3 regions of the Paenibacillus sp. FSL R7-0163 genome follow, and region 3 is predicted to be linked to each of the others. Evidence: predicted binding sites of a transcription regulator. Region 3 holds the regulator's gene; each other region holds the start of a gene.
What was found. Region 3 encodes NrdR, which represses ribonucleotide reductase genes. Its sites were predicted from a motif close to AACACNATATATNGTGTT; they were not measured.
Positions count from the first base shown of each region.

Region 1: NST45_RS16405 (adenosylcobalamin-dependent ribonucleoside-diphosphate reductase) is a predicted target of NrdR. The motif match lies at 2,388-2,405, and genes of this name have one in related genera.
Region 2: nrdI (class Ib ribonucleoside-diphosphate reductase assembly flavoprotein NrdI) is a predicted target of NrdR. The motif match lies at 2,000-2,017, and genes of this name have one in related genera.

Region 1 covers NZ_CP150224.1:3,679,571-3,683,833, reverse strand. Annotated here, with positions in the region: gene NST45_RS16415 (YqhG family protein) at 1-431, opposite strand, end outside; gene NST45_RS16410 (SNF2-related protein) at 428-2,173, opposite strand; gene NST45_RS16405 (adenosylcobalamin-dependent ribonucleoside-diphosphate reductase) at 2,560-4,263, shown strand, end outside.
Region 2 covers NZ_CP150224.1:4,654,449-4,658,711, forward strand. Annotated here, with positions in the region: gene NST45_RS20435 (sensor histidine kinase) at 1-21, shown strand, start outside; gene NST45_RS20440 (helix-turn-helix domain-containing protein) at 52-1,701, shown strand; gene nrdI (class Ib ribonucleoside-diphosphate reductase assembly flavoprotein NrdI) at 2,105-2,464, shown strand; gene nrdE (class 1b ribonucleoside-diphosphate reductase subunit alpha) at 2,451-4,263, shown strand, end outside.
Region 3 covers NZ_CP150224.1:3,954,217-3,958,479, reverse strand. Annotated here, with positions in the region: gene coaE (dephospho-CoA kinase) at 1-447, shown strand, start outside; gene NST45_RS17660 (lytic transglycosylase domain-containing protein) at 444-1,007, shown strand; gene NST45_RS17655 (alpha/beta-type small acid-soluble spore protein) at 1,092-1,310, opposite strand; gene nrdR (transcriptional regulator NrdR) at 1,474-1,950, shown strand; tRNA gene NST45_RS17645 (tRNA-Ala) at 2,202-2,277, shown strand; tRNA gene NST45_RS17640 (tRNA-Lys) at 2,288-2,360, shown strand; gene NST45_RS17635 (hypothetical protein) at 2,529-3,209, shown strand; gene NST45_RS17630 (zinc ribbon domain-containing protein) at 3,587-4,162, shown strand.

The DNA.
Region 1 (4,263 bases), 270 kb from region 3:
ATGCCGAAGTAGCGGGCTAGAATACTTTCCTCCGGGTCAGTAGATGGAGCATTCACTGCCTCTGAGCCCAAGGAGGCCGGATCGAGTAAGTCAGCGCTGGCCTCTGCATCGTTTGTTACACCTGTAGCTAGGCTTCCGGTGACAACTTGATTCAAGATGCCAGCACTACGATTTGCAATGGGGGGAACCTCTACTGCAGCTTGACTGTCGTATTTTTCCGGATCAAAAACAAAGGTGAAAGAAAGGGTCTCAGGATCTACACCTGTGCGCTCCACGAATCCCCAATAATACGGCCGGTCGGTGAGCATTTTGTCAGCTCTAGGTGATAATTTCACAGTTACGTGAAGGGGCGAAGCCTCAATGATGGAGCATTCAGTGGCTTCAAGATAGTCCATCACATGCTTGCGTACTTCCTGTGCGGTGAGGGTCATGTCGCAGTCCCACTTTCTTTTTTAATACCCTGTGTCAATTCACTGAGGGATTCACCAATATGGTCCAGCTCATGCCGCAATTCTTCGTCGGAGCGGGATTCGAGCATGATTTTGTATAAACTCTTCTCCAGCGATTCCTTCTTTTCAAAACGTTCCAGGATTACATCCAGCCCGCCAATCACCATTTCAAACATATTGATTTTCTCATGTAGCAGATGCAGGATATGTTCTTCAATCGTGCCTTGAGTAGACAAGTTGTAGATCACTACGTCATTTTCTTGCCCTAACCGATGGACACGGCCGATACGCTGCTCCACCCGCATGGGATTCCAGGGCAGATCAAAGTTGATCATATGGTGGCAAAATTGCAGGTTAATCCCTTCACCACCGGCTTCTGTAGCAATCATAACTTGAGCCCGGCCGCGGAAAAGATCCATCATCCAATCTTTTTTACCACGGTTCATCCCGCCGGAATAAGAGACACACATCAGCCCATGTTCACGGAAATACTGCAGTAAATATTCTTGAGTTGCGCGATATTCCGTGAAGACGATGACCTTTTCATTCATTTCTTGAATGAGGGCTAAGGTTGTTTCAGCTTTAGTGTTTGTTTTAACAGTACGGAGGGTTTGTAGTAGCTCCATCATCCGGTCTCTTTTTGGTGAATCCGTAGGCAGCTTTTTGATCAAATTAACTAAAGTGATAAAGACGGCATCCCGGCTGCTGCACACCTCACGTTGAAGGGTTACCAGAGAAAGCATGCTGCTAAGATTGCCACCGGATTCCTGATACTGGTCTTTGACAAAGGAAGTAACACTGTTATACAAATCTTTCTCTTCTTGGGAGAGAACTAAGGGAATATTACGGACTTTTCGTTTCGTGAAATTAACTGGACCTTCACCACGGCGATTGCGGATCATGACCTTCGAAAGCTCGTCCCGCAGTTGACCTTCATTCTTGGGCTGGCGTTTATCAACCACGAAATTCGAGGCAAAATCGCCCTGATTTCCAAGTTGCCCCGGCTTCAGTATAGTGATCAGATTAAAGAGTTCGCCCAGATCATTCTGAACGGGAGTCGCGGTGAGCAGCAGGCAATATTTTTTGCGTAATTGCTGTACAAATAGATAATTGGTCGATTTTTTATTCTTCAGCTTGTGAGCTTCATCAATGATCAACATATCGTATTCATTTTCCAGCAGGATTTCCTTATGCGGATCGCGTTTGGCGGTATCCATCGATGCGACGACTATGGCGTTACCCCAAGAATAGGCTTTTTTCTGAGCGACAGCAGTGATGCCGAATTTCGCATTCAGCTCACGAACCCATTGCAATACTAGAGAAGCAGGTACGAGAATAAGCACTTTGGAGACAAGACCGCGTACGAGATATTCTTTGAGCACCAGTCCTGCTTCAATGGTCTTGCCCAGTCCAACCTCATCTGCAAGAATCGCGCGGCCTGACATTTCGAACAGAACCTTATGCGCTGTATCCAGCTGATGGGGAAGAGGGGACAAGCCGGATAAATGCTTCATACATTGCAGCTCATCGAAGCTCGTTACTAGACCTGTTTCCTCTCCTTGTACGGCAAGCTTAGATAAACGGTAGTCTCCCCATGGGCCGCCCTTTTCCAGTTTGAGCTCCAGATCTTGCAACCAATTACGGTCAAAAGAAAGAGGAACAGGCAGTATCGGCGCGGGTGTTCCCCCTTGCTGGGGTAGAGAATTACGGAATAATTGCGTCATAATGCAGCCTCCTCAAGCTCGGATTTATATCACCATTCGTAAGAGTAGTATGCTCGTAAACGAGAGAATTCATAACCTCTTATTTTTCACGATAGCCTTTAAAAAAGAGAGCAAGAGCGAGAAAAAGCAGCAACGTTTGCGATAATTCGGCAACTTGACTCTATTTTCGAATAAGACCTTCGATACAATATGTGGTATAGTTTAAAAGCTGACGCACACAATATATTGTGACAAAAGCTTGAAAATGTATTTTTTATAGAGTGCTTAGCTGGTATTTGTTATTGACAAGATGAGCTTCCTACATACACCTGTTAAGCAGCGGAGGATGGTAAGGGAGTTTTTGTTGTGGGCCCATACCTTGGACCGGAAACTAATATCTACTACACATGCGGGAGGTTTTTTTATTGAGTAAAGTGGAACGTAAGCAACGCCTTGAAGGGCTAAGTGAAAAAATATTTTTGGATCGTTATGCTTGGAAGGATGCAGACAGCAACAATGCTAAAGTAGGCGACGTTGTATTGGTGCTGACCAAAGATGATCCGAAGTTTCCAACTAAGGAAGTCGGAGAAATTGTAGAGCGCAGTGGTCGAATCGTAACTGTAAAGACGCGCAGTGGCGAACTTGTGAAATCGGATGTTGAAAAGTTGACCCTTAATATAGAAAAAACTCCTGAGGAAATGTGGGACCGTCTATCCACAGCGATGGCTTCTGTAGAGAAGACACCTGAGCTTCAAGCAGAATGGGCGGGCAAATTCCGTTCAATTCTGGATGATTGGAAGCTTGTGCCGGGTGGACGTATTGCGGCTGGTGCAGGTGCTAGTGAAGAATTAACATTGTTCAACTGTTATGTAATCCCTTCTCCAAAAGACAGCCGTGGCGGCATCATGCAGACATTGTCTGAAATGACGGAGATTATGGCCCGTGGTGGCGGTGTGGGCATTAACCTGTCTTCATTGCGTCCTCGTCGTGCGATTGTTAGAGGGGTTAATGGTTCATCCAGTGGTTCCGTATCTTGGGGCGGTTTGTTTAGTTATACTACGGGGCTTATTGAGCAAGGCGGCAGCCGTCGTGGTGCGCTCATGCTGATGATTAATGACTGGCATCCCGATGTTGAGGACTTCATTACCGTGAAGCAAACGATGGGCCAAGTCACTAATGCTAACCTTTCGGTATGTGTGAGCAATGGTTTTATGAAGGCTGTAAAAGAAGATCTGGACTGGGATCTCGTATTCCCGGATACAACCGATCCTGAATATAACGAAATGTGGGATGGCGATCTCGACAAGTGGAAAGCTGCCGGCAAAAACGTTATCCATTATCGCACCGTAAAAGCGCGTGACGTGTGGCGTACGATCATTGAATCGGCATGGAAATCCGCTGAGCCAGGCGTCGTGTTCATGGAATACTATAACCAGATGTCTAACAGCTGGTATTTCAACCCGATTATTTGTACAAATCCTTGTGGAGAGCAAGGACTGCCAGGCTGGGGAGTCTGCAATCTGTCTGCGGTGAACCTGTCCAAGTTCTACGATGAGAAAAATCATGATGTGGATTGGGAAGATCTTGCGACTACAACACGTTATTCGGTCCGTTTTCTGGACAATGTAATTGATAAAACACCTTATCATTTCCCGGAAAATGAAGCGAATCAGAAAAAGGAACGCCGCGTGGGTCTCGGAACCATGGGATTGGCGGAGCTGATGATTAAATTGAACATCCGTTACGGCAGCCCGGAATCGTTGGAGTTTCTGGACAAGCTATACGGCTTTATGGCTCGTGAAGCATACCTTGCATCGGCAGAAATTGCTGGAGAGAAGGGGTCTTTCCTAGCTTTTGATACCGAAAAATATTTAATGAGCGGATTTATGAAAAATATAGTCGAAGCGTATCCAGAGGTTGGCGAAGCAATTCGTGAACACGGTATGCGTAACGTTACAGTGATTACACAAGCACCTACAGGTAGTACAGGTACAATGGTGGGGACTTCTACGGGAATTGAGCCTTATTTTGCCTTCAAATATTTCCGTCAAAGTCGTCTTGGCTATGATGAACAGTTTGTTCCAATCGCTCAAGAGTGGCTTGAAGCTCAT
Region 2 (4,263 bases), 700 kb from region 3:
CCGTTCCTGCAAAAGGAATAGAGTAGCATACCAAGCAAGGATGTGATGGAATTGATCAAGTTGTTAATCGCTGATGACGAGGCGCTGGTCTGTATCGGCTTGCAGTCCATGCTGAAGTGGGAGCAATATAATATAGAAATTGTCGGCATTGCACACAACGGGGCTCAAGAGGAAGAAATGATTGACACCCTCCGTCCTGACATTGTAATCAGCGATATAAAAATGCCAATTAAAAGCGGCTTAGAAGTTGCCAATGCGGTACGCAAAAAACACGGCCGGCTTCCGCTGTTTATCATCTTAACAAGCTACGAGGAATTCGAATACGCACGTGGAGCGATTGAAGTGCAAGCCACAGATTATCTAGTGAAGCTGGAACTGACACCAGAGGCACTTGATGCCTCCATTCGGAAAGCAATTTCCCAATTGGAGGCTTTTCAAACCCTAGACAGCTATCCCATGCTTGCTCATAGAGGCAATCTACAAGCCCAACGCGATAAATTTTTCATCCGCCTGTTCAATAACTTATTCGCAAATAAAAACCAGTACCTTCTGCAGAGAGATGATTTAAACCTTGAGCTCAAGGAACCTGCTTATCTAGTCTGCACTTGCCGTATTTTGGGACCAGACAGTGTCCCGCCCCGCGGCGATAAAATGGTTGCTCTGTGCTCAAGTACCGTCCAAATGGCCAAAGATACGCTTACTTCCATAAGACCTTGTTATGTGACCAGTCTGGACTTGCGCAATTTTGCTGTAACCCTGCCCGTCAACGGGACGGATTCACGGCAATGGATGCCTGAGATTGAAATGCTATTGACCCATATGGCCTCCATACTCCATAACTACTTCAATGTAAGGATCATCGGCGCGATCGGCTTTGCGGTCGAGGATCCTTATTTGCTGCGGGAAAGCTACCTCGCTGCGCGAAAAGCGCTTCCTGCTGCGGTTAAAGCACAGTCGTTTGTGTTTTTTGCCGAAGGAGAGTCGCTGGAGCAGGATCATCTGTTGTTTGATTTCTCCGAATTGCGTACAGAGATCCGCCGTGCTTTTGAAGAAATGGATACCCAAGCTTTATACGCCATTATCTCCAAAATGATCGAAATCTTCGACGGCCGGGCCGACCTGCTGGTTCCCGCCACTGATGCCGCCTGCAACATTCTGTATATGGCCACTTCACTACTTGCAGACGGTGAGAATATTGTGGAGCAAATTTTCGAAAATGAACCGGAGGGCTACCGGGCTATCTACCAGATGCATACGATTGAAGAGATCGCCGGCTGGCTGATCCAGTTCAGGGACGGTTGCTCGGACATCCTCTCTACCCGCAGACAAAGCTACAAGGAGCAGCTCGTCAAAAATGTCCAAGAGTATATTAAACGAAATCTCGGAACTAAGCTCTCGCTCAATCAAGTGGCGGATGTCTTCAATTTCAGTCCCAACTATCTGAGCCACCTTTTCTCCAAGGTTGCCAAGGTCAACTATGTGGAATATATCACGGAGATCAAAATCACGACAGCCAAAGAAATGATGGCACGCGGGGAAGGTCGCATCTACGAAATCTCACAGAAGCTGGGATATGAGAGTGCCTTCTATTTCAGCAAGGTCTTCAAAAAGGTAACCGGAATTTCCCCCAGAGAATACATGCAGCAACTTAAAGCAGATTCACCGCCTGACCGAAGCCTCGGAGTAAACAACCGTTCTTGAGATCAAGAGATTATTAAGAATAACCCCACTTCGCAAAAATAAAGCCAATAAATCTGCAAGGAGCAGGCTCTGTTCCTTGCAGATTTATTGGCTTGCCATCACCCTCAGCAGCATCCCTAAGTATCACCCTTACTCCTGCAATTTTTTTATTTTTATTTTTAAACTAGCAAAATGCTAATACTCCGGTCTTTCTGCCCTAAAAGCCTGCCAAAAAACCGCTTACGAGACACTTTCCCAGCTATTAAGACGGCTGTTCCCATATTGACTTTTCAACATATAGTAATTAAAATAAACAACGCACACTAAATATAGTATAGATACGATTTTTCAGTATTTAAAGCTTATCCATTCAGTTTTCATACTATTTTCAATAGTTTTTAATATTTACAGGGGGACAGACACCATGCTAGTCGCGTATGATTCAAAAACAGGAAATGTCAGACGCTTCATCAGCAAACTTAAGTTGCCGGCTGTGCAGATTGAGGAGCATATGACGATTGACGAGCCCTATGTGCTTATTACATATACCACCGGCTTTGGACAGATTCCAGAAAAGGTGTCTACTTTCTTGAAGAACAATAATGCCAATCTGAAAGGCATAGCCGCCAGCGGCAATAAGAACTGGGGCGAGCTGTTCGCGCACAGCGCGGACTTGATTGCAGATCGGTATAACGTGCCCGTTATCGGTAAATTTGAGTTATCGGGTACATTTGGCGATGTAGAACGGATTAAACAGGAGGTGAGCCGGGTTGCGGCATATTGAATTAAACAACATGTTGATGAAGAGAGACGAAAGTGGCTTCTTTCAGTTAGACAAAGATCTTGAGGCAGTAGCTGAATTTATGCGGGATGTAGAGCGCCGGAGTCTGGTTTTTGCGAATACAAAAGCCAAGGTTGATTATATGATTGAACAGGATTTCTACGAGAATTTTTACGAACAGTACAGCACGGCGGAGATTGAAGAAGTCTACCAGATTACCCACGCCTACAACTTCAGTTTTCCATCTTATATGGCAGCTTCGAAGTTCTACACGGATTACGCTGTAAAAACCAATGACCGCAAACAATATCTGGAGCATTACCCGGACCGTGTGGCGGCAGTCGCCCTTCACCTGGGACGCGGCAACGCCGATACTGCCGGGGTACTTGCCCGTTCGATGATGGAACAGCGCCTACAACCTGCGACCCCAACCTTCTTAAATGCCGGTAAGAGCCGGCGTGGTGAGCTCGTCTCCTGCTTCCTAATCGAAATGGACGACTCGCTCAATTCCATCAACTATGTGCTGAATACCTGCATGCAGTTGTCGAAGATCGGTGGCGGTGTGGCCGTCAACCTATCCAAGCTACGCTCCCGTGGTGAAACTATCAAGGGTGTTGAGGATGCTGCGAAGGGAATTATACCTGTACTCAAGCTGATGGAAGACGGCTTCTCCTATGCAGATCAGATGGGTCAGCGTAAAGGATCAGGAGCAGCCTATTACAACATTTTTGGCTGGGACGTTCTGGAATTCCTCGACAGCAAGAAGATCAATGCCGACGAAAAAACAAGACTCAAAACCCTGTCCATCGGCCTGATTATTCCGAACCGCTTTTATAAGCTGGCGAAGGACAATGAAGCGCTGCATGTATTTGCTCCTTACAGTGTGTACAAAGCCTACGGAACGCATCTCGACGATATGGATCTGGATGACATGTATGATAAGCTGCTGGCCGATCCACGTGTCAAAAAGAAGAAAGCTATGAGCGCACGGGATATGCTGACCAAAATTGCCATGATCCAGCTGGAATCTGGCTATCCATATATCATGAACAAGAGCAATGCCAATGCGGCCCATGCCCTGAAAAACGTCGGACAGATCAAAATGTCCAACCTTTGTACTGAAATCTTCCAGCTGCAGGAGACCTCAGAGATTGCCGACTACGGACAGGAGAGTACAATCCGCCGCGATGTAAGCTGCAATCTGGCTTCCTTGAACATTGTTAACGTGATGGAACATGGCAAAATCCGTGAATCCGTACATGAGGGCATGATCGCCCTGACCGCTGTTAGCGATATGACCAGTATTTCCAATGCCCCAGGCGTAGCCAAAGCAAACAAGGAAATGCACTCTGTCGGTCTTGGCGTCATGAATCTGCACGGCTATCTGGCTAAGAACAACATTGCTTATGAAAGCGAGCAGGCCCGCGATTTTGCCCGGACCTTCTTTATGACCATGAATTTCCACTCGCTGGAGAAAAGCATGGAAATCGCTGCCGCGACGGGCCGATCTTTCCATGGATTTGAGGCTTCTGATTATGCTACGGGAGCTTATTTTGAGCGTTACCTGACTACCGATTACCGTCCGGTTACCCCAAGGGTACAAGAGTTATTCGGAGATATTTATATCCCATCCCCAGCTGACTGGGAACAATTGCGGGATGCGGTAAAAGCAAATGGCCTATACCATGCTTACCGTTTGGCGATTGCGCCAACGGCCAGCATTTCCTATATCCAAAACGCCACTTCAAGCGTTATGCCGATTGTTGAGCAGATTGAGACTCGGACTTATGCTAATTCAACTA
Region 3 (4,263 bases):
CAATTTGGAAAAGAGATCCTTTTTTCGGATGGAACACTGAATAGGGCCAAATTAGGTGAAATCGTCTTTCAAGATCCGGTGGCCCTGCAAACCTTGAACAATTTGACGCATCCTGCCATCCGGCAGGAAATCAAAAATCGTATGTACAGCATGGAGCAGGAAGAGCCGAAGCGGCTTATTATTGTGGATATTCCGCTTCTTTTTGAATCAGGGCTTGAGACCCTGTTCCATGAGATTGTAGTAGTCTACGTTCCCCGTGAAGTGCAAATTACTCGATTAATGGAACGTAACAGGCTCTCTTTAGAAGAAGCAGAAGCGCGATTGAATGCACAGATGGATATTGAACAGAAACGTAATAAAGCGGACTACATCATCGACAACAGTGGCGATCTTGCGTACACTGAGCAACAGGTTGCTGTTTTTTGGGACAGGCTGGGTTTATCATGAAATGGTTACGTAAAAAAAGAGTACTGCTTCTGCTATTTGTTGGTTTTACGGCAATATTGTTTCTGAGTACAAACTGGATGTCGTGGTTTTATCCCATCCATTTTAAAGACGAGATTCGCAAGCACAGCATCACTTATGAGATAGACCCGTTTCTTGTAACCGCGATTATTCGTGTAGAAACGAACTTTAAAACTGGACGAGAATCCAAAAAAGGCGCACTAGGGCTGATGCAGCTTATGCCGGATACCGCGAAGTGGGCGCTGGAAAAGGCCAAGCTTCCAAACGTATCTATGGAAGAACTCAAGCATGAGCCTTCGGCTAATATTGAACTGGGTACATGGTATCTTTCAACTTTATCCCGTCAGTTCGAAGGTAAACGTACAGCAATTATCGCAGCCTATAATGCTGGACCCGGAAAAGTTCAACGCTGGTTGGACGAAGGGATCTGGGATGGGACAGATGCAACCATTAAAGATATTCCCATTGGTGAAACCAGGCATTATGTACAGCGCGTTAATTATTACTATGATCAGTACACGGACATTTACAAAGAATTTTAATTTCTGCCGTGTTATGTATAAAAAGAAGTATTAAACGACCTGTAGGTCGTTTAATACTTCTTCAAAAAGCTTATGTTGGTCAGGTTATTTGTATTGACCTGCCAGTTGTTGTTCTGCCAGGGTTACAAGACGTTTAGTGATGTAACCACCGATCGAACCATTTTCATAAGAAGTTTTATTGCCTTGGTAACCATCTGGGGAAAGCGTGATTCCTAGTTCTTGGGCAACTTCGTATTTAAGTTGTTCCAAGGCACCGCGGGAATTTGGAGCTACAAGGTTATTGGAGTTGTTGCTTTGGCTCATTGCTGTTCACCTCCTCTGTTGGTAACTGTATTATGTGCCGGACTTGCCATTATCATTACAAGAAAAAAACGGTGATTTCTGGAAATAATAAAAAAGCCGTTCAAAAGCCGGATTTATAACGTTCCGGGACCAAACCATTATGTATTAGGAAGTGATGAAGCTTATGAAATGCCCTTACTGTGATCACACAAATACTAAAGTGCTGGACTCGCGACCAGCGAATGAAAATAAGTCAATCCGTCGTAGGCGTGAATGTGAGCGTTGCAGCAAACGTTTCACTACTTTTGAAATGATTGAAGAGACGCCACTGATTGTAATTAAAAAAGACGGCAGCCGTGAGGAATTCAGTCGTGATAAAATACTCCGCGGTCTCATCCGTGCTTGTGAGAAACGGCCGGTTTCTGTGGAACGTCTAGAAAAGATCGTGTCCGAGGTTGAGAAATCTTTGCGCGGCATCGCCGTTGCGGAAGTGGAAAGCCAACAGATTGGTGAATTCGTGATGGAGCAGCTCTACCCAGTAGATGAAGTCGCTTACGTTCGTTTTGCGTCCGTATATCGCCAGTTCAAGGATATTAATATGTTCATGAAGGAACTCAAGGGGCTGCTGTCCAAGAGTACGGGAGAATTAGAGGGATTATAGGGTTTTGTCCAGTTAGGGCGTTACAACCAATCCTAGGGTCTGTTAAGAGTGCTTGTACTGGTTTGTTTCCTCTGAGTTTTGAGCGGGGAATTTGAGTGGAAAAATGAATTTTAAAAAAAGTGTTGACATAGAGGGCGATTTTTTATATTATATAGAAGTCGCCTACGACGCTTGAGTTTATCGGAACAACTCAATTACGACCAAACTAAAATTTAAAAATGTGTGATTACATACATCTGAAATTTCAGTTTGGGGCCATAGCTCAGCTGGGAGAGCGCATCGCTGGCAGCGATGAGGTCAGGGGTTCGATCCCCCTTGGCTCCACCAAACTTCATATGGACTCTTAGCTCAGTTGGTAGAGCAGTAGACTCTTAATCTATTTGTCCAGGGTTCGAGCCCCTGAGAGTCCATCCTAAAGAAACGGCAGAAATGCCGTTTTTTTTTTTTTTTTTTTTTTTTTTTTGTGAATTTTAATGAAAAACTACGGGGCACTTATATACATGACTAAATGAAACGCCTTCACAAATGTATGCGTATTATGTTTCAATATAATAGAAAGATAAGGAAGGTGTTTCGTTATGTTAATTTTTTCATGGTTTCTTATATTTTTGGGTTTGGTAATTCCAGGTATTGTTTTGTTTTGTTTGAAGAAAATTGACGTAATGAAGATTTTGTTTTTTTGTAGTTCATTAATTGGTCTTTATTTAACTAGTATAGGTGTTTTAAAAAACTCGTGGATTTCTACTAAGTCTGGAGAATTTATGGGTTGGACTGTTTTAACTTTCTCAATGATTGAAGCTACTATGATAATAATTTATCTTATTTATTTTGCTTGTTCGAGAGGAGTGAAATATCTTCGATCCGATAATCCTTGGTCAAAAATGGGTAAAAGTTACGATGTTGCAATCCAGTTAATAATGATTTGTATTTTTTTGATTCTACCTAACGTAATGTTCTCGTTGCTCTATAGTTTATGGTCTATAGTAGTTCAGGTCAATTCAAGTTTAGGGTTATATGATTTTATGTTTTATGCATTTTCTATTAAGTATTCGCTTCCTTTAACAGGGTTATTTATAGATTTTCAGCACAATGTTAATAGTTTTGGAATTTTGAGATTTTTGCAAGTATTTCATATATTCACGACTACATTAATTGAATTTGTTGTCATAGGTTTTATTATTGCAAGATTAAATAATCTAATGAAGGATGAAGAACTTCCTCAAAACCAAAGACGTAGATATAGACGTAGGATATCATAAAATATAACTGATCTTAGCAATCGAGCTAAAATCATAAGTTACGAAGTAACTACTGGAGGTTAGTGTAGATGAGAACGTACAACCGAATTAGAAAATATTAATGTTCGACTGAGTAGTTCAGGAAGGTTACGGACAATATCTGATCGCCAAGATGCTTAAAGAAAAAGAAAAAGAAAAGGGAAAGGGTAAATAGTTTGCGAAAGAAGAACTGATAAAGAAGTTGTCTCTAAGAAACACAATGAGAACTGGTTATTATAGATGAGGCTAAATGGGCACGAGTCCAAGCCATACACAAAAAGAGAAATCCCGAGAATACAAAGAAGAAAGGCATCGAATGTGTACTTAGAAATACGAAGGGGTCATTACTGTTAGTTGGAATGGCGAGATGTGGTCATTGCGGAAATCCACTAACAACAACTTGGAACACAAAAAAGTATACTCGTAAAGATGGTACGGAAATAGTGAAGCGTGAGGCTAAGTATCGCTGTTCAGGGAAGGCACTTCAAAAGGTGAAATGTAGTGGTAAAACAATCCATTCCCCGATCTGTCTGGAAGGGATTGTGCTAGATGAAATATATGCTTATCTGGATCAACTAGAAACGCTGGACTTGAAAGAGCAAATAGAACAGATAAAAAGTAGAAACTCTGGGGACGAGGAAAAAGCTTTACGAAAGCATCAAAAGCTGACGGATAAAGCCAAAATGGAGCTTTCAAGTTTCAAAGATGATGTATTAAAAGTCATCATGGGGAAAAGTCCTCTAGATAGAGAGATGGTAAACGAGATGGTTAAGAAGAAAGAGAGTGAGGTATCGTTTTTACTAGCAAAGCTAGAGATGTTTGAGCAGGAGCTCAATGCTAGAAAGGTAGAACAAGTTGAAATACAGACTCTCCAGACCTATATTCCTGTTTGGCGCGAGGTATTTCAGAAAGCTCTACTGCAAAAAAGAAAATGATGCTTAGTACGATCATTGAGAGTGTTAAGGTTTACCGAGATTCAGTAGAACTGACGTTGAAATTGAACATTAGCTCGTTTTTAGCGACTGCAAGTGCAAGT